4 regions of the Sphingomonas panacis genome follow, and region 4 is predicted to be linked to each of the others. Evidence: riboswitches for the same ligand, from Rfam matches in the RefSeq annotation. Region 4 holds a riboswitch; each other region holds the start of a gene.

Region 1 (7,148 bases), 1.5 Mb from region 4:
AAAGCGCAACTCACCACTCGCACGATAAGCCGAGAGCGTTTCAGCCTTTAAAGACGACCGTCTTCCTGCCGTTCCGAATAACCCTGTGCGCCACATGCCAGGCAACGGCCTGCCCAAGAACCTGATTCTCGACCTCGCGGCCCTTGCGAATGAGATCGTCCGGTGAATCCTCATGGGTCACGCTTTCGACGCCTTGGTGGATGATCGGCCCCTCATCCAGATCGGCGGTGACGTAGTGTGCGGTTGCGCCGATCATCTTCACACCGTGGGCGTGAGCCTGATGATAGGGTTTCGCGCCTTTGAAGCTGGGCAGGAAGCTGTGATGAATGTTGATGCAGCGGCCTGACAGATGCGCAGCCAGGTCATCCGACAGGATCTGCATGTAGCGTGCGAGCACGACCAGCTCGGCGCCGCTGTCCTTAACCAGAGCCTTGATGCTGGCTTCCTGCTGCGCCTTGGTGTCGGGCGTGACCGGCAGATGGTGAAAGGGAATGTCCCGGATGTCGGTTGCCGTCAGCGCGGCGGCCGGATGGTTCGATGCGATCCCGACGATCTCGATCGGGATCTCCCCGATCCTCACCTTATAGAGCAGGTGCGCCAGGCAATGATCGAACTTCGACACGAGGATCAGGACTTTGACGGGCTGGTTTGTCGGCACCAGCTTCCAATCCATGTCGAACCCTTCGCCGAGTGTCGCGACCGCATCCGCCAGCACGGCTTGATCGCACCCGCTTTCGAAGACGACGCGGAGGAAGAAGCGGCCCGTCTCACGATCCTCGAACTGCCGGGATTCGAGGATGTTGCCGTCATTTTCGAAGATGATCCTGCTGACGCTGTAAACGATGCCGGGACGGTCAGGACAGTCGATGACCAGCGTGTAGGATCGTGACATTCGCTGTGCTCCGGAAGCGTTGCTGGCGAGGAAGGAAGGCGTCCGCTTACGGTGTCACCCCATATTCGTCCATTGCTCCTCCGTGCGAGAACAGAGCATAGGTCACGACCTCGCGGATGATCGCAGGCGCGAACATGGAAACGCGGCCCATTGAGGCTAGGAGCGCGCGCGGTGTCAGCCGGCCACCCTCTGCATATAGAAGACGATGAACCCGCCGCTCAATCAACCAGCCTCGCTCCGTGTTCGCCCCTGCATCACAGCTGACTATTCGCTGGAGGTGACGGTCAGGGATATTCCTGGGCTGGTACAGGTGGCGAAAGCGCTCCCGCCTTCGACGCAGATAGCGATCCCGTTCCTGCGCACTGACGACAAGGCAGCGCGCGTCGCAGCGATACGGGCCGTTCGTCAGCTCGGGTTCGAACCCATGCCTCATTTCGCCGCCCGACGGATCACCTCGGCCAGCACGTTCGACGGCTTCATGACCGAGACGGTTGCTGGCGGCGGCATCACGCGCTGTTTCGTCGTTGCCGGCGACCGGCTCCATCCGCTTGGGCCGTTCCCCGACAGCGCATCCCTGATCGCGACGGGCGCTTTCGAACGGTGTGGGGTGGAGACGGTCGGCATCGGGGGGCATCCAGAAGGCCATCCTGTCATGAGCGAGGCGGAATGCTGGGCCGTGCTGGAATCGAAGTGTCGAAGCATCGAGGAGCGCGGCATGTCGCCGATGATTGTCACCCAATTCGCCTTCGACGCGGACATCGTCCTGCGCTGGCTGGAGGGTCTTCGCGAACGCGGATTGCATCATCCGGTGCGGATCGGTGTTCCCGGTCCGGCGGGCGTAGCGACCTTGATGCGGTTCGCCGCTCAGTGCGGCGTCGGTGCGTCGACCGTCATCTTGGCGAAATATGGCATCTCCGCTACTAGACTATTGGGAACGTCCGGACCGGAAATGTTCGTGGATCGTCTCGCTGCCGGCCTGACGAACGAACATGGTCCGGTGCGACTTCACTTTTATCCATTCGGGAATATCGGCAAGACGGTGGACTGGATCAGCCACTATGCTTCAATCCGATAGAACGACCCTGCGCTTCCGCTTGTTCGAAGCCGCCTGCACCACCTGAGAGAATATCATGACGCCGATCGATCGACCCAAGCTTGTACCACCGGGCGGCCAGACCAAGGTTCTGCTGCATAGCTGCTGCGCGCCATGCTCGGGTGAAGTGATGGAAGCGATGACCGCCAGCGGCATCGATTATACCATCTTCTTCTACAACCCCAACATCCATCCCAAAGAGGAATACATCTTGCGGAAGGACGAGAACATCCGCTTCGCCGAGGACCACGGCGTGCCGTTCGTCGATGCCGACTATGACACGGTCAACTGGTTCAAGCGGGCAAAGGGGATGGAATGGGCACCGGAGCGTGGCGAGCGCTGCACGATGTGTTTCGACATGCGGTTCGAGCGCACCGCGCTCTACGCGCACGAGAACGGCTTCCCCGTCATCACCTCGTCGCTCGGCATCTCGCGCTGGAAGGACATGAATCAGATTAACGGCTCGGGCGAGCGCGCGGCGTCGCACTATCCCGGCATCGACTATTGGACGTTCAACTGGCGCAAGGGCGGTGGTGCTGCGCGCATGATCGACATCTCCAAGCGCGAGCGTTTCTATCAGCAGGAATATTGCGGCTGTGTCTATTCGCTGCGCGACACCAACGCCCACCGTGTGAGCCAGAGTCGATCGGAAATCGATATCGGCAAGCTCTATTATGGCGAGGCGGAGGGGGGGGGACGCATCGGTTTAGGCTTGCTCCGCCATCTCCCGATCCCGCTCGCTCCTGACACGCTGGTGCTGCGATGACGCGGATCCGATGGTCGATGCCACAACGTCAAACCGTCATATAAAGATATCTTTATATCGTTATTGACAGCTTCGGACCAATGGTGTTTAACGGCCACGTCGAGGTTCCCCATCCCAGGCATGGCGATGGGGCTAAGACGGGAAGCCGGTGGTGCCTTTCGGGGCAGAATCCGGCGCTGCCCCCGCAACTGTAAGCGGCGAGCGGCGGTTCCATTTCGTGTCACTGGGCTCCCGCAAGGTGCCTGGGAAGGCCGGAGCCACCGCGTTGACCCGTGAGCCAGGAGACCTGCCTTTGACGCGATAACGTTCCTCGGACGGGGGTTCCTCCGGTGGATCGCGCTTGATGCGACGGTCCGTGGCTTGCCGCCATCCGGTCCTGTTCACGCCTTGCGCGCTTTCGCCTGACCTCCCGCCCGCAAAGCCAGGGTTGAGTCATGACGAATAGCGGGTTCACATTCTCGATCAGCAGCTTGCCCTTCGACGAGAATTATCGTCCGGCCGACAACACGCGGATCACCACCAACTTCGCCAATCTTGCGCGTGGGGACAGCCGGCAGGAGAATTTGCGCAACACGCTGGAGATGATCGACCACCGCTTCAACGCGCTGATGCACTGGGACAATCCCAAAGGTGATCGCTACACGCTGGAGCTGAAGATCGTCTCGGCCGCGCTCACTCTTGGAGGCGGCGCGGACGACGAAGCGTTTCCGCTGATCGAGATCCTGCACACCACCGTCACCGACCGGATCAGCGGCGAGCGCAGCGACGGGATGATCGGCAACAACTTCTCATCCTATGTCCGCGATTACGACTTCAGCGTCGTCCTGCCCAATCACCTGAAGGCCGGGGGTGGCGGCGCGCCGGAGGACTTCGGCGATCTGCACGGCAACCTGTTCAAGCATTTCCTCGGATCGAGCGCTTACCGCGACAACTTCCGCAAGCCCCCAGTCATCTGCCTCAGCGTGTCGAGCAAGGAGGTCTATCACCGAACCGCCAACGTACATCCGATCCTCGGCGTCGAGTATCGCAACGACAAATTCTCGCCCACCGATCAGTATTTCGCAAAAATGGGCATGAAGGTGCGATATTTCATGCCGCCCCACAGCGTCGCGCCGTTCGCCTTCTACCATACCGGCGATTTGGTCAGCGACTATACGAACCTCGAACTCGCCAGCACCATCGCGACAATGGAGACGTTCCAGAAGATCTATCGCCCGGAAATCTACAACGCGAACTCGGTCGCGGCGGAGCATTATCAGCCGAGCCTGAGGTATCAGGACTATTCGCTGACCCGCATCGTCTATGATCGCGAGGAGCGCAGCCGCCTCGCCGTCGAGCAGGGCAAATTCGCCGAAGAGCATTTCATCAAGCCGCACTGGCCCGCGCTTCAGCGCTGGTCCGCGACCTGCGGCCTCTGATCCCCACCCATACGACAGGTATTTGCATCATGACGACATTGTTGCCGACGACGACTGCAGGCAGCCTGCCCAAGCCATCCTGGTTGGCCCAGCCCGAGACCCTGTGGTCACCCTGGAAGCTGGAGGGCGAGGAGCTGGTCGCGGGCAAGCAGGATGCGCTGCGCCTCGCGGTCGACGATCAGCGGCAGGCGGGCATCGACATCCTCGGGGACGGCGAGCAGACCCGCCAGCACTTCGTCACGACGTTCATCGAGCATTTGGACGGCGTCGATTTCGAGAAGCGCGAGACGGTGCGCATCCGCAACCGCTATGACGCCAGCGTGCCGACGGTCGTCGGGTCCGTCTCGCGGCCCACGTCGGTGTTCGTCGACGACGCCCGTTTCCTGCGTGCCCAGACCGATCAGCCGATCAAATGGACGCTGCCCGGGCCGATGACGATGATCGACACCCTCTACGACGCGCATTACCGGAGCCGCGAGAAGCTGGCGTGGGAGTTCGCCCGCATCCTCAACGAAGAAGCACGCGAGCTGGAGGCCGCCGGCGTCGACATCATCCAGTTCGACGAACCCGCCTTCAACGTGTTCTTCGACGAAGCGAACGACTGGGGCATCGCCACGCTGGAGCGCGCGGCCGAGGGGCTGAAGGCCGAAACCGCCGTCCACATCTGCTATGGTTATGGCATCAAGGCCAATACCGACTGGAAGAAGACGCTCGGCTCCGAATGGCGCCAGTATGAGGAAACCTTCCCCAACCTGCAGAAGTCGAAGATCGATATCATCTCACTAGAATGTCAGAACTCGCGCGTGCCGACGGACCTGATCGAGCTGATCCGCGGCAAGAAGGTGATGGTCGGCGCGATCGACGTCGCGACGGATACGATCGAGACGCCGGAGCAGGTCGCCGACACACTGCGCAACGCGCTGCGCTTCGTCGATGCCGACAAGCTCCTGCCCGCCACCAACTGCGGGATGGCGCCGCTGTCGCGCGACATCGCTCGGGGCAAGCTGAAGGCGCTGGGTGCCGGTGCCGAGATCATCCGCAAGGAACTGGCGGCCTGAGCGACAGCCGTCATCGTCTGGCCTTTTCGGCCCGGACGATGGCGCGCCTTACCTGAAAGTTTCTCCGGCGCGGTCGATCCCGCCCGTCCATGACGGGGCGGGCACGGTGCCGGGGAAATCGTTGCATAAACGGTTCGCACGCATCTGCGCGTCACGGCGGACCGCAAGACCGGATTATCATCTATGAAGGCCATCCTGAGCCGGCTGCGGATCGACGCCTACATCCTTGCGATCGTCGCAATGGTGGTGATCGCCGCGATCCTGCCCGCGCGGGGCGCGGGCAAGGACGTGCTCGACATCGTGGTGCACGCCGCCATCGCACTCCTGTTCTTCATCTATGGCGCTCGGATCTCCCGACAGGCGATCTGGACGGGCATCCTCCATTGGCGGTTGCAATCGCTGGTTTTCGTGACGACGTTCGTGGTGTTTCCGCTACTGGGCTTCGGGATCGCCAAACTCGCTGACGGGCATCTGGACAGCGGCCTCGTCACCGGGCTGATGTTCGTCGCGCTCTTGCCCTCGACGGTGCAGTCGTCGATCGCGTTCACGTCGATCGCGCGCGGCAACGTACCCGCCGCCCTGTGCTGCGCATCCCTGTCGAACCTAGCAGGGGTGGTCATTACGCCGCTGCTGGCGACGATGGTCCTCAGCGCCGGGACAGGCGGCATGTCGCTGGATGCGGTGGGCGAGATCGCGCTCCAGATCCTACTGCCGTTCGTGGTCGGTCAGTTCGCACGACCACTGATCGGCGAATGGTTGAACCGGCAGAAGACGCTGACGATGCTCGTCGATCGCGGCTCGATCCTGCTGGTCGTCTATTCCGCATTCAGCGCAGGCGTCGTGGCCGGTATCTGGAGCAGGGTGACGCCGCAAAGCCTCGGGCTCGTCATCGTTCTCGACCTCGTCATGCTGGCCATCGTGCTGGTCGCAACCACGGCGGCAAGCCGCTTCCTGCGCTTCACCACCGAAGACGAGATCGCCATCGTGTTCTGCGGATCGAAGAAGAGCATGGCGAGCGGCCTGCCGATGGCCAACATCATCTTCCCCGCCAGTGCGGTCGGACTGATCGTTTTGCCACTGATGCTGTTCCACCAGATGCAGTTGATGGTCTGCGCGGCATTGGCCCGGCGCTACGCCCGGCGCGCCGAGACGGCCGTTCCGATCGTCCCTGCTCGCACATGATCTCATCCCCCGATGCCGATGCGTCTGGCGCTCCAGGACCGAAACCGATGAACCTGTTGACCCCTATCGATGGAGAGACAGATCTGCGCCGTGTGTTCAGCCGGTTCCCGACCGGTGTCACCGCGCTCTGTGCGATGGACCAGGACGCGCCTGTCGGCATGACGGCGAGCGCTTTCGTCGCCATCTCTATCACGCCGCCCCTCGTCTCGGTCTGCATTAAGCATGGCTCGGCGACCTGGCGGCAATTGCGCAGCTTCGGTCGCATCGGCATCTCGTTCCTCGGAGCGAGCCACGCCGCGACCGCGCGTCAGTTGGCGCAGAAGGGCGGCGATCGCTTCCAAGGGCTTGGATACGAGACGACCCCGGACGGCGCGGTGTTCCTGACCGATGCCGGCGCTTGGCTGGACTGTTCGGTCGAGCAGGAGATCGCGGCGGGCGATCACGACATCATCCTGTTCCGGCTCCACCGTGCCACGACCGCGGAGGAGATCATGCCGCTGGTCTTTCACTCCAGCGTTTTTCACACGCTGACGCCGATCGGGTAGCGCCGGAGGGGAGGATCGCAACCGTCTTCTCACCGGCCGAGATCCCAGTCGATCACGCCTGCGGCATGGCTTCTGGAACGATCGTCTTCACGATCGATGCGTCCAGCGCCTCGTAATCGTGCAACCCGATCACGTCGTAGAGTTCGGCCCGCGTCTGCATCCGCTCGACCATGTTGTGCGTGCCGCCATCGCGC
Region 2 (7,148 bases), 1.5 Mb from region 4:
GCGAACGACGGTGCCGTCCGGCTCGATCCGGGCGAGGCTGCCCTTCTTCACCGCGCCGTCGACCACCGCCATCTCGTTGACGAGCTGGGGGTTGGCGAACGTCGCGCGCATCGCCGTCAGGTGATCGCCGCGGTGGGTTGCGTAGGAGTTATAGTCCTCCTCGGGCACCCCCATCGCGGTCAGATATTCGCCCGCGGCGCTGGTCGGCAGGATCGCGTTCGACGGCGACAGATGGTCGGTGGTGATGTTGTCGGGCAGGATCGCGAGCGGGCGCATCCCCGTGAGCGTGCGCGGACTGGCGGCCAGCGCACCCAGGCCATTGGTGTCCCAATAGGGCGGCCGGCGGATATAGGTCGATTGCGGACGCCAGTCGTAGAGCGGGCTGACCGGCGCGCTGCTGTCGCCCGAGCGTGCGAACATCGGCTCGTAGACCTCGCGGAATTGCTCGGCCTTCACATGGTCGCGCACGATCGCGTCGATTTCGGCATCGCTCGGCCACAGGTCGGCAAGCCGAACCTCGCGACCATCGGGCGCGATGCCCAGCACGTCCTTCTCTATGTCGAGCCGGATCGTGCCGGCGATGGCGTAGGCGACGACCAGCGGCGGTGAGGCGAGGAACGCCTGCTTGGCATAGGGGTGGATGCGCCCGTCGAAGTTGCGGTTCCCCGACAGGACGGCGGTCGTGTAAAGGTCACGCTCAACGATCTCGCGCTGGATGACAGAATCGAGCGCGCCCGACATGCCGTTGCAGGTCGTGCAGGCGAAGCCGACGATGCCGAAACCGAGCTGTTCCAGCTCGCGCAGCAGATCGGCTTCTTCGAGATAGAGCGCGGGCACCCGCGATCCGGGCGCGAAGCTGGTCTTGACCCACGGCTTGCGCGTCAGGCCGAGCGCATTGGCCTTTTGCGCCACCAGCCCCGCCGCGACGACGTTGCGCGGGTTCGAGGTGTTGGTGCAGCTCGTGATCGCCGCGATGATGACCGCGCCGTCCGGCATCAGTCCTTCGCGCTCCTGCGCGATGGCGCCATCGAGATCCTTTGCCACGCCGCGGTCGTGGAGCGCGGCGGTCGGCAGGCGCCGGTGCGGGTTCGACGGACCGGCAAGGTTGCGCTCGACGTTGCCCAGGTCGAAGGTCAGCACCCGCTCATACTGCGCGGTCGCCAGCGCATCGCCCCACAGGCCCACCGCCTTGGCATAGGTCTCGACCAGCGCGACCTGTTGGGGCGCGCGATTGGTGAGCAGCAGATAGTCGAGCGTCTGGCGATCGATGTAGAACATCGCTGCCGTGGCCCCATATTCCGGGCACATGTTGGAGATGGTCGCGCGGTCGCCGATCGACAGGCTGTCGGCGCCGGGACCGAAGAACTCCAGCCAGGCCCCGACGACGCGCTCCTTGCGCAGGAACTCGGTCAGCGCGAGGACGATGTCGGTCGCGGTAATGCCTTCCGGCCGCCGCCCCGTAAGCTCCACGCCGACGATATCGGGGAGTCGCATCATCGACGGGCGGCCGAGCATGACCGTCTCTGCCTCAAGGCCACCGACACCCACCGCGATCACGCCGAGTGCGTCGACATGCGGCGTGTGGCTGTCCGTGCCCACGCAGGTATCCGGGAACGCGATGCCGTCGCGGACCTGAATGACCGGCGACATCTTCTCCAGGTTGATCTGGTGCATGATGCCGTTCCCCGCCGGCACCACATCGACGTTGTCGAAGGCACGCTTGGTCCACTCGATGAAGTCGAAGCGGTCCTCGTTGCGCCGGTCCTCGATCGCGCGGTTCTTGGCGAAGGCGTCGGGGTCGAAGCCGCCATGCTCGACCGCCAAGCTGTGGTCGACGATGAGCTGGGTCGGGACAACGGGATTGACCTTGGCGGGATCGCCGCCCTGATCGGCGATGGCGTCGCGCAGGCCCGCGAGGTCGACCAGCGCCGTCTGCCCGAGGATGTCGTGGCAGACGACGCGGGCCGGATACCAGGGAAAATCGAGATCGCGCCGGCGATCGGCGATCTGGATCAGCGCGTCGTTCAACAGCGCCGGGTCGCAGCGGCGAACCAGTTGCTCAGCCAGCACGCGCGACACATAGGGAAGCGTGTCATAGGCCCCGGGGCGAATCGCCTCGATCGCGGCACGCGCATCGAAGTAAGCGAGAGCCGTACCGTCGAGCGGTTTCTGATAAGCAGTGTTCATCGGGTTCCCGGGTTCCATTGGGCGAGCCGCGTGGCGATCGACGCGCTCGGTCGGGTGAAGGTCGAGAAGGTGAAGCGGCCAGCGGCGACCATGCAGTCGCATCCCGCTGCGTCGCGCCCGCTGGCGAAGACGGCGATGACGAGACCATCGTCACTGCGGCTGACGCACGATGCCTCGAACACGACATCATCCAGCTCGGCGCGCAGTTCGATATCGTGGCAGCGGTGAAGCGAAACGCTTCCCCCCAAGACTTCTCGTGCGCGTGCCGTCGCTGCCCCGAGGACACGTTCGAGAAGGTCGGCACCTTGCGGTTGGGCGGTAGCAAGCATATTCGCATAATCCGCAAACGGGCGCGCTTTTACAGGGCTGAAAGCGCGAAGTCCTGCGAAGGTCGATCAGCAAATCTGCGAAGGTTGCGAAGTTATGGTGGCGCGCAAGGCATTCATGGGGGTCCGGCTTCGGCGCTTGCGCGAGGAGCGCAAGCTAAAGCAGGTCGAGCTTGCCCAAGCGCTCGACATCTCGCCCAGCTATCTCAACCAGCTCGAACAAAACCAGCGTCCGCTGACCGTCCCGATCCTTTTGAAGCTCAACGCGGCGTTCGGCGTCGATGTGCAGATCTTCTCGGAGGACGAGGAAGCCCGCCTGATGACCGACATCCGCGACGCGATCGCCGACGTCGAGGAGGCGGTGTCCGTTGCCGAACTGCGCGAGCTGGCAACGAACATGCCCGCGGTCGGCCGCACGCTAGTCGCGTTGCATCGGCGGTATCGCGATGCGATCGAGCGCGGCGATGCGATGGCGGCCGAGCTGGGCGATGAATGGAGCATCGGGGATCGTGCCCGCCAGCCCTTCGAGCAAGTCCGGGATTTCTTCTATGCCCGCCACAACCATGTCGAGTTGCTGGATGAGGCGGCCGAACGCCTCTATCGCGACGCGGGTCTCAGCCCGCGCACGATCCACGATGGGCTGACGGCATGGCTGAAGGCGCGGCACGGGATCGCGGTGCTGACCGACGTTACCACCGCGCCACGCCGTTTCGATCCCGCTGCACAGGCGCTAACGCTGTCCGCCTCGCTGACACCGGGCCAGCGCGTGTTCCAGATGGCAACCCAGCTCGCTTTTATCGAACTCGGCGACGTGATCGACGACCTTGCCGACGATCCAGTCCTCGCCGATGCGGAGGCGCGCCGCCTGGGGCGGATCGGCCTCGCCAATTATTTCGCAGGCGCGCTGGTCCTCCCCTATGCGGACTTCCTCGCTGCCGCCGAAGCCGAACGCTACGACATCGAGCGTCTTGGGCGGCGCTTCGGGGTGGGGTTCGAGACGGTGTGCCACCGCCTGTCGACGCTCCAGCGCGTAGGGGCACGCGGCGTGCCGTTCTTCTTCGTCCGCGTCGACCGGGCGGGCAATATCTCCAAACGGCAATCTGCGACCGACTTCCACTTCTCGCGCGTCGGCGGCACCTGCCCGCTCTGGAATGTCTATGAGGCATTCGCGCAGCCAGGGCGCGTGCTGCGCCAGGTTGCTCAGATGCCCGATGGTCGCAGCTACCTCTGGGTTGCGCGAACGGTGGCGAGCGGGTCTGCCGGGTTCGGTGAGCCGGAGAAGGTGTTCGCGATCGGGCTCGGCTGCGACCTGCGCCATGCCGGTCAGCTCGTCTATTCGCGCGGCCTCGATCTCGCCGATCCCTCCTTCGCGACGCCGATCGGTGCCGGGTGCAAGGTGTGCGAGCGCCCGGCCTGCCCGCAGCGTGCGTTTCCGCCGATCGGGCGGGCGCTCACCATCGACGAGAACACCGCCGCTCCGGTTCCCTATCCAGTTGCCTGACGCTCGGCGCTGGCATCAGCGCGCCGCCATGCGGCGATGATCGACGGATCGGCGACGAGCTCGGCGACAGTATCGACCCCGTAGGTGCTGACAGATACAGGATGTGCAGCCCGGATCGTGACCGATCCCGAGCGTGGCAAACGGCCGTCCTTGGTCCAGCGGAGCCGTTCCTTGTTGGTGATCGACAGGGCGGCCATGAGCAGGCGTGGTGTCAGGGGCCGACGTGCTGGCCCCACCAGCGCATCCGTACACCGCAGGATGATCGACCGCAGCGACAGGTCCGGGTGCGTTGTTTCGACCAGCAGATGATCCGCGCCATCGATCCATTCGCGTTTCACCACCCCGCGAAGTGCCGCCGAGATCTGACGACGCGCCTCGTCCCATCGCAGGGCTAACCCGAGATGATGACGCCTGATCGACGTGAAGTTCAACCGTGCCCATTCCGGCGTCGAGGCGGTCACGCTGACCATATCGGCAAGCCGGTAGGTCTCGGCTGCCCTTCGATCGTTAACCCGCTCCGACCGATCGTAATTCCGTCTCACTACTGTCCTCACGCTCGGGCGCAGGCACACACCGCCGATGTGGCACGCGCAGGAATCCCACGCGCGCGCCTGCGCAATCCATCGCCGTTCGGACGGTCGTCCGCGCCTCTGCCATCCCCTGGACGCAAGGCATCAGCGAACCGCTCCGGCAGGTCTCCTGGCTCGCGGGTCGTCGCTTCGGATGCACCTTCCCAGGCTTGCACCCAGTGGTCGGCAGATCGCACATCGGCGCCTACCCAGAATCCTTGCTCGCCGCCTACAGTTGCAGGGACAGCCGCGGACTGAAGGTCGCCCCTCGTCCCACATTCCCGTTTAATCCCCTCGCGGGGAACCGCAGCGATGTTCTCTCCCGGCAAGCCGGGCACGCGCGCATACCACCGAGCTTATGGTGGCGTAAGGTGCAAGATTTTGGAAAAGCCAAGCGGAACGTCATTTAAGGAACCGCGCTGCCCCAAAAATACCGTCCTTTTCGGGGCACTCGTGAATGGCAGATCTCGGCTTAACCCGCCGTTCGGCGAGGGCGCTGCGGACGGCAGATTTGTCCCAGCCCACGCCCTCTCAATCCAGTTCATTTTGCCCGTCAAACGTCGACACTTGGAGCCAGCGAAACCCGTTGCCCGGTGATAGGTGCACGGCGCGAACCAGCGACTAGAGATCGTCGATCGTCCGCTGCGGCCATGGATTCACTCCAGATGTGAGCCAGGAAAGGGTGTCTTGCCACAATCCGGCTGCGTGGGAGTCATGGAACAAGTTGAAATGGCCGATGGCTTGCCGTCCAAGATCCGAGGGGCGCAGCAGCACAGTCGTGCGAGGGGCGCCCTGATAATAATTGAGTGTGCGGCGGATTGCCTGGGGCGTGCCGAGTTCATCGTCAGACACAGCCACCGCCAGAATAGGCGCGCGAAACGCAGACATCCGGGCGCGCAGCTCAGGTTTCTCATCGCGCTCCCATCGGCTCTCGAACAGCGGCCCGCCAAAGCTCCAGGCATGAGCGACGCCAGCAGGAAGGTCCTCCAACCATCCCAGCCGTTTGCCGGGGAAGTAGCCAAACACCGCGGTGAGCAGCGGCATGAACACGTGCCATTTTCCAAAAAGCGCAGCCCGGCGATCACACGCATAATCGCCCCACCAGGCATATTGGGCACCGACCGTCAGCAACCGATCGACCTGGGCGGCAGCACTTCGCGCCAGGCCTGGGATGACCCCGCCGAAGCTGTGGCCGACGACGCTTAGCGGCCCCGCCCCTCTGCGCGCTCCCATGAAGGCCAGTGCAGCCTCGAAATCGAGCAAGCCCCAATCCACCCAGCGATATCCGCATCCACGAAGATCCGCAGGTCGAGAGGCGCCGATGCCGCGATAGTCATAGGTAAGCACATCGAACCCATGGGCAGCGAGGAAGCGCGCATAGCGATGATAGTAACGCGCCAGCACCCCGGTCGCGGGATTGAGAATCACCTGCCCGACACTGCCCCCCGTCGAGATCCAGAGCGTGCCGCCCAGCAGGACGCCATCGTCGCAGGGGAAGTGGACCGGCATGCCGTCTGGCGAGGCTTCGTTTGGTTCACGCTTGTGCATAAGCCACATGCTAGGGGATCGACGATGCCGGGTATCTTCACTAGTGAGTATAGGTATGACCCGCCCGTCCGCCCCGACCCGCGAGCGCATCATCGATGCGGCTTCGGCACTGTTCTACGGCGAAGGCATTCGTGCGGTCAGCATGGACGCTGTCGCTGCCAAGGCGAGCATCACCAAGAAGACGCTCTACTATCATTTCCGCAGCAAGGACGATTTGATCGCCGCTTATCTGCAGGCACGCGATGCCCCCAATTTGCGCCTGTTCCAGCGTTGGTTCGAAGAAGCGCAAGGCGATGTCGCCGACAAGATCCGCAGCGTGTTCCTGCGCCTCGCGGCATCGGCCCGACACCGCAAATGGAAAGGCTGCGGTTTCCTGCGCACGTCCGTCGAACTGTTCGACCTGCCCGGCCATCCGGCGATCGCGGCGGGACGCGCGCATAAGCGGCGGGTGGAAGACTGGATCTGCATCGTCCTGGAAAGCGCGGGTTACGACCAGGATGCCCGCGTCCTGGCCCGCCAGCTGATTCTGCTCATGGACGGTGGCTTTGCGGTCGTGCTGCTCCATCGCGACGCCAGCTACATGGAATCGGCCGCCGACGCCGCAGTCACGCTCCTTCGCGCAGGCGTCATGGACGGTCAGCCTGGCGAAGGGATCAGTGCCACAAGCTTATAGTCCGGGCGCTCCGCTGCTGTGAAAGTATGCTGGCGATAGCTGAGCACGCCGTCTTGCGGATGAATGAAATCTCGCAGACCGCCCTCCCGCGCCGAGACGCTCTGTGCCTCCCATTCCTGCGCGAATAGGGTAGATTCCACACACAGGTCCGCAGTGAATGCGGCAAGGTCAGCGTCGTTGAGAATCCGCGCGCAATCCGCCCGGAACTCTGCAAGCAGCCGTCTTGCACGCTCTTCCCAGTCGGGCAGCAGCGACCGAACCGACCTTTCCAGGAAGGTGTAGCGTAGCAGGTTGCGCTGGCGGCCCGGTCCCAGCCAGTCGGCGAACAGATGCTCCGCAGGAGC
Region 3 (7,148 bases), 390 kb from region 4:
GCGACGTTGCGCGTCACCGCGTAGGACAAAGTCGCATCGATTGTCGCGTAACCGGGCAGGCGGAAGTGATTGGCGTTGTCCGAAAACTGCCGCCCGACATAGCGCAGCCCGGCACGGGCCTGGAGTTGGTGCGTGGCGTCCCAGCGCAGCCACAGGTTCGCCATCCGTTCGGGCGCATCGGGGGGCGTGTTGCCCGCGAAGTCGGCGCCGCCCGAGATGAAGTCATCGAACCGCGCATCGAGGATGCTGCCGTTCGCATCGATGCCGAAGCCGTGCGGAAGATCGAGCGATACCGCCGCCTCGATCCCCTTGGCGGACCTTTGCCCGATCTGTTCGACTGGGCTGGTCGGCGTGCGCTGCGCGAGCAGGCCCTTCTTGACGATGCGATAGGCGGCGATCGTCGCGGTGCCACGGCCACCGAGGAACACCGCCTTGGCGCCGATCTCGACCTGATCGCCGGTGGCGTTGCTGAACTGGACTTGGCCCGTCGAATAGGTGGTCAGCGTGCCGAGCGGGTCCACCCCGGTGGCATATTGCGCATAGAGCGAGACCGTCTTCACCGGCTGATAGACGCCGCCGACGCGCCAAGTGGTGTTGGTCAGCGTCTTGTCGAGCGCGAAGCTCTCGGCACCCGATGGCGCGATGCCCCAGCGCTTGATGCGGTCGCGTTCGTGGCGGACACCGCCGACGATCGAGACGTGATCGCCGAGCTTCAGCCGGTCCTCGGCAAAGATCGAGATTTCGTCGGTGCGGGTGCGGTAGCGCGGCGCGATGCCCTGCGTATCGACGATCACGCCGGGGTCGAAGTCGAACGGGTCAACGACCGCCACCTGCGGGTCCGCACCGAAATTATGCGAATAGCGCATCTTGATGAGGTTGGCGTCGAATCCGACGACGAGATCGTTGCCGATGCCGTCGGCAAGGCTCGTGCGCCACGTCACGCTACCCTGATCGCCCCATTGGGTCTGATCGTGGACGATGCCGGTCATGCCGGTGCGATAGATTTGCCCGGGCGTGGCGGGATTTTCGTTGAGGCCGTTCGGACAGAAGCCATCGGCGGCGACCCAGCAATAACTTTCAAGATTGAGCCAGTAACGCTTGCTCGTCAGCCGATAGGCCTGGTTGCTGAAGGTGAGGGACGCGCTCGGCGTCCAATCGAGTTGCAGGCTGGTGCGGTTGTCCCGATAGCGCGCGTGGCCGTCGCGGGTATCGTAGTTGCGGTCGCGGATTGCGGTGTCGAGGTGCCCGTCGATCAACGGCGTGCCGAAATAGCGCATCGGGTGCTGATTGCCGTAATCGTCGCGCGCGGTGAGGACGAGCGTGTCGGTCGGCGTCCAGCGCAAGGTGCCCGACAGCGCGTAGCTGCGCGATTGGCCGCGATCGACGAACCCGTCCGAGCGGCGGTAGCTGCCATCGACACGGTACGACAGGCGATCGTTCAACGGCCCGCCGATGCCCGCCGCGAGATGGACGGTGTTCTGCGATCCATAGCCGATCTCGCCTTCGATATCGGTGCGATCGGTGTTGGGTTTGCGCATGACGACGTTGACCGCACCGCCCAGCGCGCCCTGACCGTAGAGCACGGACGCCGGGCCGCTCAGGATATCGATTCGCTGCACCATCCACGGATCGGTCGGGAAGGTGATGGTGCCGGCGACGGGGAACAGGCGCACACCGTCGATCAGTTGTAGCACCGAACCCTGGCCGCTGAACCCGCGCGCGGCGAGCGCGGTGCCGCCGTTGCCGAGATTGCCGACATTGCTGATGCCGGGCGCGCGGCTCGCCGCCTCGACAACCGACATATCGCCGCGCGCGCGGATCAGGTCGCCATCGATCGTCGATAGCGTGGCGGGCGTTTCCAGCGCGGTGAGGCCGAGCCGGCTCCCGGTCGTGTTCGGCGTGGTCAGGCTCGGCTGCTGGCGCTCGCCCACCACCAGGATATTATCGGCATCGCTGTCGGCGTTCGGCGTGGTCTGCGCGTGCAGTGGCGTGGCGGCGGCCGTGATGGCCAGCGCCGCGCAGGTGGTGAGATTTCGCATTCCTTCAGTCCCCCGGCGTCGGACGAAGCGGGGAGCCTGCCGCGCGAACGGCGGCAGCCGCGCCGACCGGACGCCATCGCGACCGTCACGCCTGCCGTGCGGCCCCCCGCACCTTCGTCGCTCGAACGGAGTTCACCGTGCCGCAGCCATCCCCTGGACCGAAGCAAGAGCGACCCACGCCGGCAGGTCTCCTGGCTCACGGGTCAACGCCACGATGCACCACCTTCCCAAGTCTGTTCGACCCAGTGGCTGCGCCCGTCCCGAAGGATCAGACGCGATGTGCATCGCGCTCGCCGCTTACAGTTGCAGGGACAGCCTCGGCTTAGGGACCAAAATCCCGTACCGCGTTCCCTTTTAAGCCCCTCGCGGGGCACCAGCGCGATCATGAGGCGAAAAACGCCTCAATCCATCTCGTACCGAAACGATCGGGGGCGTGCAAGCAGCGGCTCAGCGTTCGTATAGCCGGTCGGCCAGCGGCTCACGCGCCTGCCAGCCGCGCCGTTCGAGTTCGGGGATGTCGGAGGGAGCGAGCGGCGTGCCGATGCACAGCAACGCGACGAAGGACCAGCGTGGCGGCACATCGAGCATCGGGGCCACCGCCTCGGGATCGAGGATCGAGACCCAGCCCAGCCCAAGCCCACGCGCGGTGGCGGCCAGCCAAAGCGTGTGGATCGCGGTGACGGTGGAATAGCGCAGTGTCTCGGCCATCGTCGCGCGGCCGAGGCCATGCCCTGCCGCCGGCTCGTCGTCGCAGAACACCGCCAGCAGTTCGGGCGCCTCGCGCAGACCGTGGAGTTTCAGCGTGCCGTAATGCTCGCGCAGCGCTTCGTCGGCGAGTGCGCCCGCTGCGTCCCGGCTGGCGGCATCGACATGATCGGCGAGCCGCGCGCGCAAGCCATCCGATCGGATACGGACGAAACGCCACGGCTGCGCGTTGCCGACCGATGGCGCCAGCGCCGCCGTGGCGAGGAGGTGGCGCATGTCGGTTTCGGGTATCGGTGTGGTTTGAAAGTGCCGCACATCGCGCCGCCAGCGGAGCAACTCATCGAATCGTGCGAGGAAACCGGCATCGAACGCGGGTTCGGTCATGCGACCTGCCGCTTACGGCGGAGCAGATATGTGTCCATGATCCAGCCATGTTCGGCGCGCAGCGCCGCGCGACGGATCACGATCTCCGGGGCAGTCACCCCGAGCGGACCTGCGGCCAGCGCCTGCTGCGCCATGCCGAGATACGCGCCCCACCAGATCGACACCCCTTCCGGGTCGAGCGTGGTGAAGGCGCACGCCCCGTCCAGCATCACCGCGACGGTGTCCGCACTTTGGGGCCATCCATCGTCGCGCAACCGGCGACCGGTGGTGACGACGACGGGGGCGCCGAGCGTATTGAGCGGGATCGCATGCGCGGCGGTGAGCGCCTGCAGGCTGGCGATACCGGGGGCGATGTGGACGCGCATCGCCATGCCGCCCGTCTGCAATCGCTCCGCGATTCTGAGCGTGCTGTCGTACAGCGACGGATCGCCCCAGACGAGCAGTGCCAGCCGCCCGCCGTGCGGCAGATGCCGGGCGATCTGCGCCGTCCACGTCGCGGCGATCGCATCGTGCCAGTCGCCGACGGCGGCGAGATAGTCGCCGCCGTCGGCGCGAACGGGCAGATCGAATTCGACGACGCGCACCGGCCGGGTCAGCACCGTGGCGCAGAGCGTGCGGCGCAGGTCGATCAGGTCCGATTTGGCGTCGCCCTTGCGCGGGAGCAGGATCAGATCGGCCGCGTTCATCGCCGCTTCGGCCTGACGGGTGAGGTGATCGGGGTTGCCGGTGCCGATGCCGATCAGGTGGAGGTCGATCACGTCTCTTCGTCCATCAATGGGCCATAGAGGATCAGCGCCGGAGCGGTGCCGATCTCCGCGCTCAGGGTTTGCGCCAAAGCGGCGATGGTCGATCGCACGAGGCGCTGGCCCGGATTTCCGACATTCTCCGCCAGCAACGCCGGCGTCTCCGGCGCAAGGCCGTGATCGACCAGCCGCGCCACCAGTTCGGCGAAGGTGCGTTTCGGCATGAACACCACTGTCGTCGCATCGGGATCTGCAAGCGCGGCCATGTTGAGATTGGGCAGGCCGCCGGTCACGTCATGGCCGGTCACGAATTGCACGCGCCGCGCGTTCAGCCGCCGCGTCAGCGGGATCGCTGCCGCTGCGGCCGCCGCCGACGCGGAGGTGACGCCGGGGACGATCTCGAACGCGATGTGCGCGGCACGCAGCGCGAGGATTTCCTCTTCCAGCCGCCCGAAGATCGCGGGATCGCCCGATTTGAGCCGCACCACACGCGCGCCGGCGATGGCATGATCGACCAGCAGCCGGGATACATGCGCCTGCGTTGGAGAGGCTCGCCCGGCGCGCTTGCCGACCGCGACGAGGTCCGCGCCGGGCCGAACATGGCTGAGCAACGGCCCCGACGAGAGATCGTCGAACAGCACGACGTCGGCGGTGTTCAGCCGGTCCACCGCCTTCAGCGTCAGCAGCTCGGGATCGCCCGGCCCCGATCCGACGAAGGAGACGAACCCGCTCATTGCGCAGGCGCGATCAGGTGGAAGAACGTCCCCGACACCCGCCCACGGTACGATCCGGTCTCGGCAATGGCATTCCCGTCGGCATCGGTGACGGACGCGAGCGGCGCATCGGGCTGTTCGAGGATCGTCGAGTAATGAAACTCGTGTCCGCGCAGGCGAGTGCCTTCGCCGACGCCCGCCATCGGCGCGCGCAGAGTCGCGCGGCGATAGCCGAGGTGCATCCGCCGCTGCGCATAGCTGGTGACGAGGCCGAGCAGTCCGGCCATGCGGTGCCGCGTGCCATCGGCATCGATCAGCGCCTCCCCCAGCGCCATATAGCCGCCGCACTCGCCGTGAACGGGGCGGGTTTGCGCATGCCTGGCAAGACCGGCGTGAAAATTCGCCGCTGCGGCGAGCCGCCCGGCATGAAGCTCGGGATAGCCACCCGGCAACCAGACGAGATCGGCGGCCGCATCGGGCGCTTCATCGGCCAGTGGCGAGAAGGGCAGAATCTCGGCGCCGCCACGCCGCCACGCGTCGAGCATGTGCGGATAGGTGAAGGAGAAAGCGGCATCCTGCGCCAGCGCGATGCGTTGCGCGGGTAGCGCAAACCGCCACGGTTCGGCGGTGTCTCGCGGTCTGGCGGCGGCGGCGAGGCGCAGGGCAGCGAGATCGACATGCTCACGCAGGAATGCCGCGTATTCGGCGATACGCGCATCGAGATCGCGATGCTCCGCCGCCTGCACCAGCCCGAGATGCCGTTCGGGCAGCTTGAGATCGAGCCGGCGGGGCAGCGCACCGAACACGCGGATGCCGGCCGCCGCCATGCCGCTTCGCGCGAGCCGTTCGTGGCGCGGACTCGCGACCCGATTGAGGATCACGCCCGCGACCGTCAGATCGGGATCGTATCGCGCGAAGCCGAGAGCCGTTGCGGCGGCGGACTGTGCCTGCCCCGATACGTCGATGACGAGCACCACCGGCCAGCCCATGCGTTTCGCGACATCGGCACTGGCGCCGTTACCGGCCGCGCCGGGCGTGGCGACGCCATCGAACAGCCCCATCGATCCTTCGGCCAGGACGAAATCGGCATCGCTTCCTTGAGCGACGAGGCTGTGCAGCATCGCGTCAGGCATCGCCCAGCTATCGAGATTGAACGATTGCCGCCCGCTCGCCGCGCGGTGGAAGGCGGGATCGATATAGTCGGGACCGCTCTTGAACGGCTGGACGGTCAAACCATCGTCCCGCAACGCGCGCAGCAACCCGAGCATCACGGTGGTCTTGCCGGTGCCGGAGGCCGGCGCGGCGATCATCAATCCTGGCATCAATCCGGGGGTCATTCGCCGGTTCCGGCGAAGCGCGACGTGGCTGATTGCGGCCGGAAGCGGCGGTCATACTCGGGAGCGTACAGGCTGCTCTCGGCGAAATCCGAAGGCGCGAGCACCGGCCCGACGAGGATCAGCGCGGTCCGCTCGGGACCACCCGCCGCCGCCTCCGCGATGGTTGACAAGGTGGCGCGCACGATCCGCTCGTCGGGCCAACTCGCCCGCCAGACGATCGCGACCGGGCAATCGCTTCCGTAAGCCGGGGTCAGATCGGTGACCACGCTATTCAGCGCGTGGATCGACAAATGGATCGCCAGCGTCGCACCGGTTGCGGCGAAGGCGGTGAGGGTCTCCGCCGGCGGCATCGTGCTCGCGCGCCCTGGCGTGCGCGTTAGCACGACCGATTGGGTGAGCCCCGGCAGCGTCAGTTCGGCCTCCAGCGCGGCGGCGGCTGCGGCGAAGGCCGGGACGCCGGGGGTGATGGTGAAAGGGATGCCGAGCGCGCGGAGGCGGCGAAGCTGCTCGCCCATCGCCGACCAGATCGAGAGATCACCCGAATGGAGCCGGGCGATGTCATGCCCCCGCGCGTGCGCAGCGACGATCTCGGCGAGGATCGCGTCGAGCGACAGGGGGGCGGTGTTCACGATCCGCGCGCCCGGCGGGCAGTGATCGAGCAGCGCGGGCGGCACAAGCGACCCGGCATAAAGGCAGACGGGCGATGCCGCGATCCGGTCGCGACCGCGCAGCGTGAGCAGGTCGGGCGCGCCCGGGCCGGCGCCGATGAAATGCACGGTCATGTACGATATCCTTGGGCGATGGCGCAGGTCGCAAGGCGATCCGGCGAGATGTGGCGCGGTGCGATTAGGCGCGCGCCTTCGCCCACAGCCGCGAGCGCGGCGGCTTCGGCGACGCTACCAGTGCCGCGCGCGGCAAGACTGGCGGAGGAGCGGGTGGGCGTCTCGACTGCTTGCAACGCGGTCTGTGGCACCGCGATCAGCTTCAGCTTGAGCGCATCGGCGAGAGGCGCCAGCAGCGCGGCCTTGTCGGCCAGCGCGGCGAGTGTGGTGACGGGCGGATGGCCAGCCTGCGCCAGCGCGAGCGCCGCGCGCAACGATGCCGCGTTCGCTCCGGTGCGGTAACCGAAACCAGCGACGATCACAGCGTTACGCTCCACTGCACGATCGGATAATGCGACCGCCAGCCGCGCCGCGTTCCGATCGGCGCCGCATCGGCGAGCTCTAT
Region 4 (7,148 bases):
CGCGAAGGTCGCACTGGCATCCGCCACATCGACGAGCCGAAACAGCGGGCACGCGCCGATCGCCACAAGGCCGCGCCCGAGCAGCATGCCGTCGAGATCGGCAGCGTCCTGCGCCAGCCGTTCGCGCATCGTCACGATCCAGTCCGCATCGCGGTATGCGGCAGAGCCGATCGCGATGGCAGCGGCGGACACCGGCCACGCGCCGAGCAGCGCGCGCACCTTCGCGATCATTGCGCGCGGCGCGATCACGAAGCCGAGCCGCATTCCTGCCAAACCGAAGAACTTGCCGAACGAGCGGAACACGATCAGCCGGGTGCCGTCGGCGACGTGCGGGGCGACGCTGATCGGTGCGTCGGTCACACAGGCATCGGCGAAGGCTTCGTCCACCACCAGCCAGCCGCCGCGCGCGCGCAGGCGATCATGCGCTGCCAGCAGAGCCTGCGCAGGCAGGACGCGCCCATCGGGATTGTTGGGATTGGCGACGATGACGATTCCGTCCGAAGCCGCCGAAAGCGAATCGATCGGCACACTGTCCGCGACCATCTCGGCATGCGTGCGGTAGGTCGGTGCGAGGTGTCGCGCCGGACCCGACAGCAATGTCCCGATCAGCCTCAGGCCGATCTCGGTACCCGGCAGCGCAGCGACATAATCTTGATCGACGCCGAAATACGCCGCCGCCGCAGCCTCCAACGCGCGCAGTTCGCTCTCATCGGGCAGGCGCGCCCAGTCGATCGCCACCTCGCCGGCCCCAGGCCACGCGTGGGGATTGATGCCCGTCGACAGGTCGAGCCACGTTGCGCCGGTATCGCCGAACGCTGCCCGCGCTTCGGCCAGCCGGCCGCCATGATGCGTCCAGCTCACAGCAACGCCGCCACCAGCAAGGCGGTCTCGACCAGTTCGATCCCCGCGCCGTGGCCATCGCCCGAAATGCCGCCGATCGCGCGGCGCAGGTATAGCGCCCATCCCGCCAGCAGTAGCGGGGTGACGAGGATCGCCGGCCATACGAACGCCACGCTCACCAGCACCACCATCCAGACCGCGATATCCACGCGCCGCACCGCCGCCCGAAACCTCGAGGCGAGCCCCGCGTGCAGCGGCGGCAGCCAGCGAGTCCACACCAGCGGCCCGATCCGCGCCGCGAACGGGATCAGCACGAGCGGCGCCCACAGCCCCGCCGTCACCAGCGCATGCAGCAGCACCAGCTTGGCGACGATCTGCAAGACGAGCGCGACCACGCCGAAGCTGCCCACATGCGGATCGGCGAGGACCGCGAGCAGCCGCGCGCGGTCGCCATGCGCCGCGCCGCGCGCGTCGGTCAGGTCGGCGAGACCGTCGAGGTGCAGTGCGCCGGTCACGCCGATCCACACCGCCAGCGCCGCCAGCGCGCCGATCCAGGCATCGCCTCGCGCCAGCCAGCCAGCGCCCGCGACCAGCGCGCCGATCAGCAGCCCGACCAACGGGAACCAGCGGATCGACGCGGCGAAATCCGCATCGCTCGCGGTTCCGCGCGGCGTCGGCAACCGTGTCAGGAACTGGATGGCGAGCAGCAGCCCCCTCACGGCCACAGCGCCATGATCTGCGCGGTGCGCGGGCTTCCCGGCCATATCTTGAGGCTGAGCATCGCCGCATAGGGCAGGTCGAACGCCCAGAGCTGGCGCTGTTCGAACCCGCACGACACGGCAAGCGCCGCGCGCATCGCCCCGCCGTGGGTGACGATCAACGTCGTGCGTGGCGGCAAGGCGGCGATCGCCGCCGCCACGCGCGCCGCCAACGCCGACCAGCGCTCGCCGTCGGGCGGTGGCGCGGCATCGGGATCGTCCCAGAAACGGCCGAGCGCGACCGGATCGATCTGACTGGTCGCAAGCCCATCCCACGCCCCGAAATCGAGTTCACGCCAGCGCGCGTCGATCGCGACCGGCACGCCGAGATCGCCGCCGATCGCCTGCGCAGCGAGCCGGGCACGGGCGAGGTCGGAGCTTACCACAGCCTCGATATCCAGATCGCGGGCCTGATCGCGGCAGGCGCGGATACCCTCGTCAGTCGGCGCGACATCGGTGCGGCCGATCAGCCGCCCGGGGATCTCGGGGGCACCGTGGCGTAGCAGGTGCAAAACGAACGGCGTCATCCCGCGCCCGACACGCCGGCTTCGGTGAAGGTCGCCATGCCGTCATGCGCGGCCAGCGCCGCGCGGACGACCCCGGCCGCGACCGCCGCGCCGCTCGCCTCGCCGAGCCGCATGTCGAGCTGGAGGATCGGCTCCAGCCCGAGCGCGGCCAGCAGGCGCGCGTGCCCCGGCTCGGCCGAACAATGGCCGGCGAGACAATGCGCGATCGAAGCTGGTGCCGCCGCAGCGAGCGGCGCGACCGCCGAACAGCAGATAAACCCATCGAGCAGCACCGGCACGCGCAATTCCCGCGCCCGCAGTACCGCACCCGCAATCGCCGCGATCTCACGCCCGCCGACCCGGCGCAGCGTCTCGAACGCCGTCATCGGTGCGTCGGCGTGGTGCGCAATGGCGCGGTCCACCACCGCGACTTTGCGCGCGATGCCGGCGTCGTCGATTCCCGTGCCCGGCCCGACCCAGGTCGACCCGTCGCCACCCAGACTCCGCGCGCACAACGCCGCGGCGGCGGTGGTATTGCCGATCCCCATTTCGCCCAGCACGAGCAGGTCCAGCCCGGCCTCGACGGTTGCCGCGCCGGCGGAGAGCGCGGCGAGGCATTCCGCCTCTGTCATCGCCGGCGCCGTGGTGAAATCGGCGGTCGGACGGTCGAGATCGAGCGCCACGACCTTGAGGTCCAGCCCGGCTGCACGGGCGAGCGCGTTGATCGCGGCGCCGCCATGCTCGAAGGTGGCGACCATCTGCGCCGTTACCGCCGCCGGAAAAGCGCTCACATTATGCGCGACTATCCCGTGGTTGCCCGCGAACACCGCCACGCGCCCGCGCCCGATCCGTGGTCGTGCGCGCCCTTGCCAGCCGGCGAAGAAAACCGCGATCTCCTCCAGCCGGCCGAGCGAGCCGGGGGGTTTGGTCAACTGCGCCTGTCGTGCCCGCGCCTGCGCGATGGCCTCCGCATCGGGCGCGATCGAGGCCGCCAGCGCGGCCTCGACATCGGCTATCGTCGCGAAGGTCATTCGGCGACGAAGCCCGGCGGCGGGGTGCGTGTGATGAAGTGGCCCTTCACACCCTGCGGCCATCGCGCGAAAGGCACGCGACCATGTTCGCTCCCGGCGTATTCGACCGCGTAATCGAGGATCGCCCTCGCCGCCTCCGCGTCGGGCGCGAAGCGGCCGAGCACGTAGCCGACCTTGTTCGGCGCGCGCAGATGCACCGTGCAGAAGTCCGCGCAAGCGAACAGACACGGCATTTCCTGCACCGCGATGCCCGCGTACCGCGAGTCCGACGCCTTCACCGCGCGCAACGCCGCGACGAGGTGCGCGCCGCCACGCAGACCCGCCGCATCCTCGCGCGCGTCGGGTGTATGGCGGCAGGTGTTGCACGCGACAACCGCCGGACCATCCTCGACTCGCCTGAGCATTATACGGACACCGCGCGCGGAAGCATAAGACGCGAGAGACACTGAGACATCGAACGGCACCCACGACATGGGCCGCGCGCGATGCGCCATGTCCACGACACGGCACACCGCGAAACGCGGTCCAACCATGTCGCCTCTCGGGTTCACCCCCGTTCGCCCGGCACACCCTGTCCGCACGAAGGACGACCGCGACGGGCAGGTCTCCTGGCTCGCGGGTCAGTGCCGGTTCGCGCCGCCTTCTCGGGATCTTGCGATCCCAATGGCCTGTGGCGCGATGGCTCGCCGCTTACAGTTGCAGGGGCAGCCGGGGTTCTCCCGTTCCCTTTTCATCCCCGTCGCCGGGGAACCTGTCGCACCCGGCGCGGTAGCTGCGGTGGTACGGCCCGTCAATACGCGCGCCCGGTAGGTACGATCGTCACGGTTTCGCCAAATCGCTCGATCGTCGCGGTGATGCCGTAGACCGCGCGCAGCCGCTCGGGCGTGAGCACGTCGAGGGGCACGCCATCGGCGACGATCGTGCCGGCATCCATCAACAACACGCGGTCGCAATAGCGCGCCGCCATCGTCAGATCGTGCAGCACCGTCACGACCAGCGCCCCGCCCCGTGCCTCGGCGCGGAGCAGGTCCATCACGTCGATCTGGTGCCCGGGATCGAGCGATGCAAGCGGCTCGTCGGCGAGCAGCCCCGGCGCCTCGACCGCGAGCGCGCGGGCGAGCAGGACACGCGCGCGTTCGCCGCCCGAAAGGTCTGTGGCGATCCGCTCGCGTAAATCCGCGACACCAGCCCGTTCCAGCGCCCGTTCAACTGCGGCGGCATCGGCATCGGAAAGGCGTGACATCGGCGCGAGGTGCGGCAGGCGACCTAGCGTGACGAGTCGTTCGACCGTGAGCGGCCAGTGCAACGTCTGCCCCTGCGGCAGATAGGCGAGCGTCCGCGCGGCCACGCCTCGCGCCATGCGCGCGAGCGGCACATCGTCCACGCATATGCTGCCCGTCGATGCGACCAGCCCGAGCGTTGCCCTCAGCAACGTCGATTTGCCCGCGCCATTGGGGCCAACGATCCCGACCACAGCGCCGGGCGCCAGCACCGCGTTTACGTCATGCACCACCGGTCGCCGCCCGAGCGACACCCCGACATCGCTCAGCGCGATCGTCACCATAGCCGTCGCTCGCGCATCAGATAGGCGAGGAACACCGGCACGCCGAGGAACGCGGTCACCACGCCGAGCTTGAGTTCGTTGGTCGAGGGGATCAGCCGCACGCCGATGTCCGCGAAGGTCAGCAGCACCGCGCCGGCCAGCGCCGAGGGCAGCAGGATCGCCGAGGGGCTTCGGTCGGTCAGCGGGCGCACCAGATGCGGTACGATCAGCCCGACGAACCCGATCGACCCCGACACCGCCACCGCGCCACCCACGCCGATCGCCACGCCGAGCAACAGCCGCAACCGGGTCGCGCGCAGATCGGTGCCGAGCGCGCGTGCGCCATCCTCGCCGAGCGTCAGCGCGTCGAGTGCGTGGCCGTCGAACAGCAGCAACGCCGCGCCCACCGCGATGCAGGGCAGCGCGATCCAGACATGCTGGAACGACCGGTTTTCCAGACTGCCGAGCAGCCACGTCATGATCTCCATCGCCGCGAACGGATTGGGCGACAGATTGAGCGCGAGACTGATCGCCGCCCCCGCCAGCGTCGACACCGCGATCCCGGCGAGAATCAGCGTGAGCGGGCTTTCCGACCGACCTGCCAGCGTGAACAGCAGCGCCAGCGACACGAGCGCCGCCGCGATCGCCAGTACCGGCAGCACGATCGGGTTCAGTTCGGCCAGTCCGAAATAGATTGCGCCGACCGCGCCGAGCGCTGCCGCGTTCGAAGCGCCCAGCACGGAGGGCTCGGCGAGCGGATTGCGCAAATATCCCTGCAACGCCGCTCCGGCCAGCCCGAGCATCGCCCCGACCGCGAGGCCCAGGATCGTGCGGGGAAGACGCAGCTCGATCACGATCGCGGTCGCGACCGGATCGCCCCGCCCGACCAGCGCCGCGAGGACGCGGGTCGGCGCGAGCGACACCGATCCCAGCGCGAGCGAGGCGACGCCCGCGGCGATCATCAGCGCGATCAGGCCGCCGATCAGTGCGGCGCGCCCACCGCGCGGGATGCCGGTTCTCACCGGAAGCTCCGTGGTGGGTGATCGCCTTGCTTGTCTCGCTGAAGCGTTCGCTTATGGGCGTCGCAATGATACGCCGCCTTCTGCCGATACTGCTCGCGCTCGGTGCGACGGCTGCCGCGCCGTCGCACGCGCCGCGCCGCATCGTCTCGCTCAACCTGTGCGCCGATCAATTGCTGGTCGATCTGGCCGATCGCGACCAGATCGCCGGGCTGACCCGCAACGCGACCGACGCGGAGATGTCCGCCGTCGCGGCGCGCGTGCGCGGGCTGCATATCCTCGGCCAGTCCGCCGAGGAGATCCTCGCGATCGACCCCGATCTGATCGTCGGAACGCCGCCCTTTCAGGGCGGGATGATGGCGGTGCTTGCGCCGCACCACTATCCCGTCGTCGATCTCGCATGGGCGAGCAGCTACGCCGATATCGTTGCGCAAATCCGTCAGGTTGCGCGCGCGGTCGGCCATCCGGAGCGCGGCGAAGCGCTGATTGCGCGGATGAACCGCGATCTCGCCGCGCTGCCCCGAGCGCCCGGCCACCCGGTCGGCGCCTATTACCAGCGGCGCGGGTACATGACCGGCACCGGCACGCTGGTCGACGACATGATGAATCGGGTCGGACTGACCAACCTTGCCGCCAAGCTCGGCAAACCCGCGCTGTCGCAGGTGTCTCTGGAGGAGATGATCGCCGCGAAACCGGACTATCTGATCGTTGAAACCGGGTCCGATCATGTCGTCGATCAGGGCACCGAGATGCTCCACCACCCGATCCTCGATCACATCCCGCGTTTGCGCCTCCCGCAAGCGTGGACGGTGTGCGGCGGCCCGGCCTATGTGCAGGCGGCGCAAAGTCTCGCGCGGCAGATCGCGGCAGCCCGCACGCGCTAACCCCCCGTGGAGAGTCAAAACTCCACCCCCGCCTGCGCCTTCACGCCTTGCTCGCGGAACGGATGCTTGACCAACGTCATCTCGGTAACGAGATCGGCCACGTCGACCAAAGGTTGCGGCGCGTTGCGCCCGGTGATGACGACGTGAGTCATCGCCGGCTTGGCGGCGAGCGCCGCCAGCACCTCGGCGAGCGGCAGATAGTCGTAGCGCAAGACGATGTTGAGTTCGTCCGCCACCACCATCGCATAGCTCGGATCGGCGATCATCCGCTTCACCTCGTCCCAGGCGGTGCGCGCGACAGCGATGTCGCGGGCGCGATCCTGTGTGTCCCAGGTGAAGCCTTCGCCCATCGGCTTGAATTCGACAAGCTCGGGAAAGCGGTCGAACACGGCTTTCTCCCCCGTCGCCATCGCGCCTTTGACGAACTGGACGACGCCGACCTTCTGCCCGTGCCCGATCGCGCGCACCACCATGCCGAGCGCGGCGGTGGTCTTGCCCTTGCCCGTGCCGGTATAGACGATGACGAGCCCCTTCTCGACCGTCTTGGCCGCGACGATCCGGTCGTGC

Evidence for each region. Region 4 has a riboswitch for cobalamin ahead of J0A91_RS13400 (DUF1636 domain-containing protein). Riboswitches for the same ligand answer to the same signal wherever they lie in the genome.
Region 1: linked by a shared signal. The riboswitch ahead of J0A91_RS20485 (DUF1852 domain-containing protein) and the one ahead of J0A91_RS13400 (DUF1636 domain-containing protein) in region 4 are both predicted to bind cobalamin.
Region 2: linked by a shared signal. The riboswitch ahead of J0A91_RS20535 (hypothetical protein) and the one ahead of J0A91_RS13400 (DUF1636 domain-containing protein) in region 4 are both predicted to bind cobalamin.
Region 3: linked by a shared signal. The riboswitch ahead of J0A91_RS15090 (TonB-dependent receptor) and the one ahead of J0A91_RS13400 (DUF1636 domain-containing protein) in region 4 are both predicted to bind cobalamin.

What each region holds. Positions count from the first base shown of each region.
Region 1 is NZ_CP014168.1:4,430,653-4,437,800, forward strand. It holds gene purU (formyltetrahydrofolate deformylase) at 41-892, opposite strand; gene J0A91_RS20475 (methylenetetrahydrofolate reductase) at 1,098-1,967, shown strand; gene J0A91_RS20480 (epoxyqueuosine reductase QueH) at 2,023-2,751, shown strand; cobalamin riboswitch at 2,838-3,059, shown strand; gene J0A91_RS20485 (DUF1852 domain-containing protein) at 3,186-4,169, shown strand; gene J0A91_RS20490 (methionine synthase) at 4,199-5,227, shown strand; gene J0A91_RS20495 (bile acid:sodium symporter family protein) at 5,411-6,409, shown strand; gene J0A91_RS20500 (flavin reductase family protein) at 6,457-6,954, shown strand; gene prpB (methylisocitrate lyase) at 7,007-7,148, opposite strand, start outside.
Region 2 is NZ_CP014168.1:4,441,369-4,448,516, forward strand. It holds gene acnD (Fe/S-dependent 2-methylisocitrate dehydratase AcnD) at 1-2,187, opposite strand, end outside; gene J0A91_RS20525 (hypothetical protein) at 2,184-2,435, opposite strand; gene J0A91_RS20530 (short-chain fatty acyl-CoA regulator family protein) at 2,611-4,014, shown strand; gene J0A91_RS20535 (hypothetical protein) at 3,999-4,556, opposite strand; cobalamin riboswitch at 4,687-4,907, opposite strand; gene J0A91_RS20540 (alpha/beta hydrolase family protein) at 5,205-6,131, opposite strand; gene J0A91_RS20545 (TetR/AcrR family transcriptional regulator) at 6,187-6,804, shown strand; gene J0A91_RS20550 (MmyB family transcriptional regulator) at 6,768-7,148, opposite strand, start outside.
Region 3 is NZ_CP014168.1:3,310,131-3,317,278, forward strand. It holds gene J0A91_RS15090 (TonB-dependent receptor) at 1-2,039, opposite strand, end outside; cobalamin riboswitch at 2,204-2,432, opposite strand; gene bluB (5,6-dimethylbenzimidazole synthase) at 2,487-3,128, opposite strand; gene cobF (precorrin-6A synthase (deacetylating)) at 3,125-3,886, opposite strand; gene cobA (uroporphyrinogen-III C-methyltransferase) at 3,883-4,605, opposite strand; gene J0A91_RS15110 (cobyrinic acid a,c-diamide synthase CobB) at 4,602-5,921, opposite strand; gene cobM (precorrin-4 C(11)-methyltransferase) at 5,918-6,703, opposite strand; gene J0A91_RS15120 (cobalamin biosynthesis protein) at 6,700-7,065, opposite strand; gene J0A91_RS15125 (bifunctional cobalt-precorrin-7 (C(5))-methyltransferase/cobalt-precorrin-6B (C(15))-methyltransferase) at 7,062-7,148, opposite strand, start outside.
Region 4 is NZ_CP014168.1:2,919,179-2,926,326, reverse strand. It holds gene cobD (threonine-phosphate decarboxylase CobD) at 1-861, opposite strand, end outside; gene J0A91_RS13415 (adenosylcobinamide-GDP ribazoletransferase) at 858-1,559, opposite strand; gene J0A91_RS13410 (histidine phosphatase family protein) at 1,556-2,125, opposite strand; gene cobT (nicotinate-nucleotide--dimethylbenzimidazole phosphoribosyltransferase) at 2,122-3,135, opposite strand; gene J0A91_RS13400 (DUF1636 domain-containing protein) at 3,132-3,539, opposite strand; cobalamin riboswitch at 3,717-3,905, opposite strand; gene J0A91_RS13395 (ABC transporter ATP-binding protein) at 3,926-4,699, opposite strand; gene J0A91_RS13390 (FecCD family ABC transporter permease) at 4,693-5,640, opposite strand; gene J0A91_RS13385 (ABC transporter substrate-binding protein) at 5,766-6,581, shown strand; gene cobO (cob(I)yrinic acid a,c-diamide adenosyltransferase) at 6,596-7,148, opposite strand, start outside.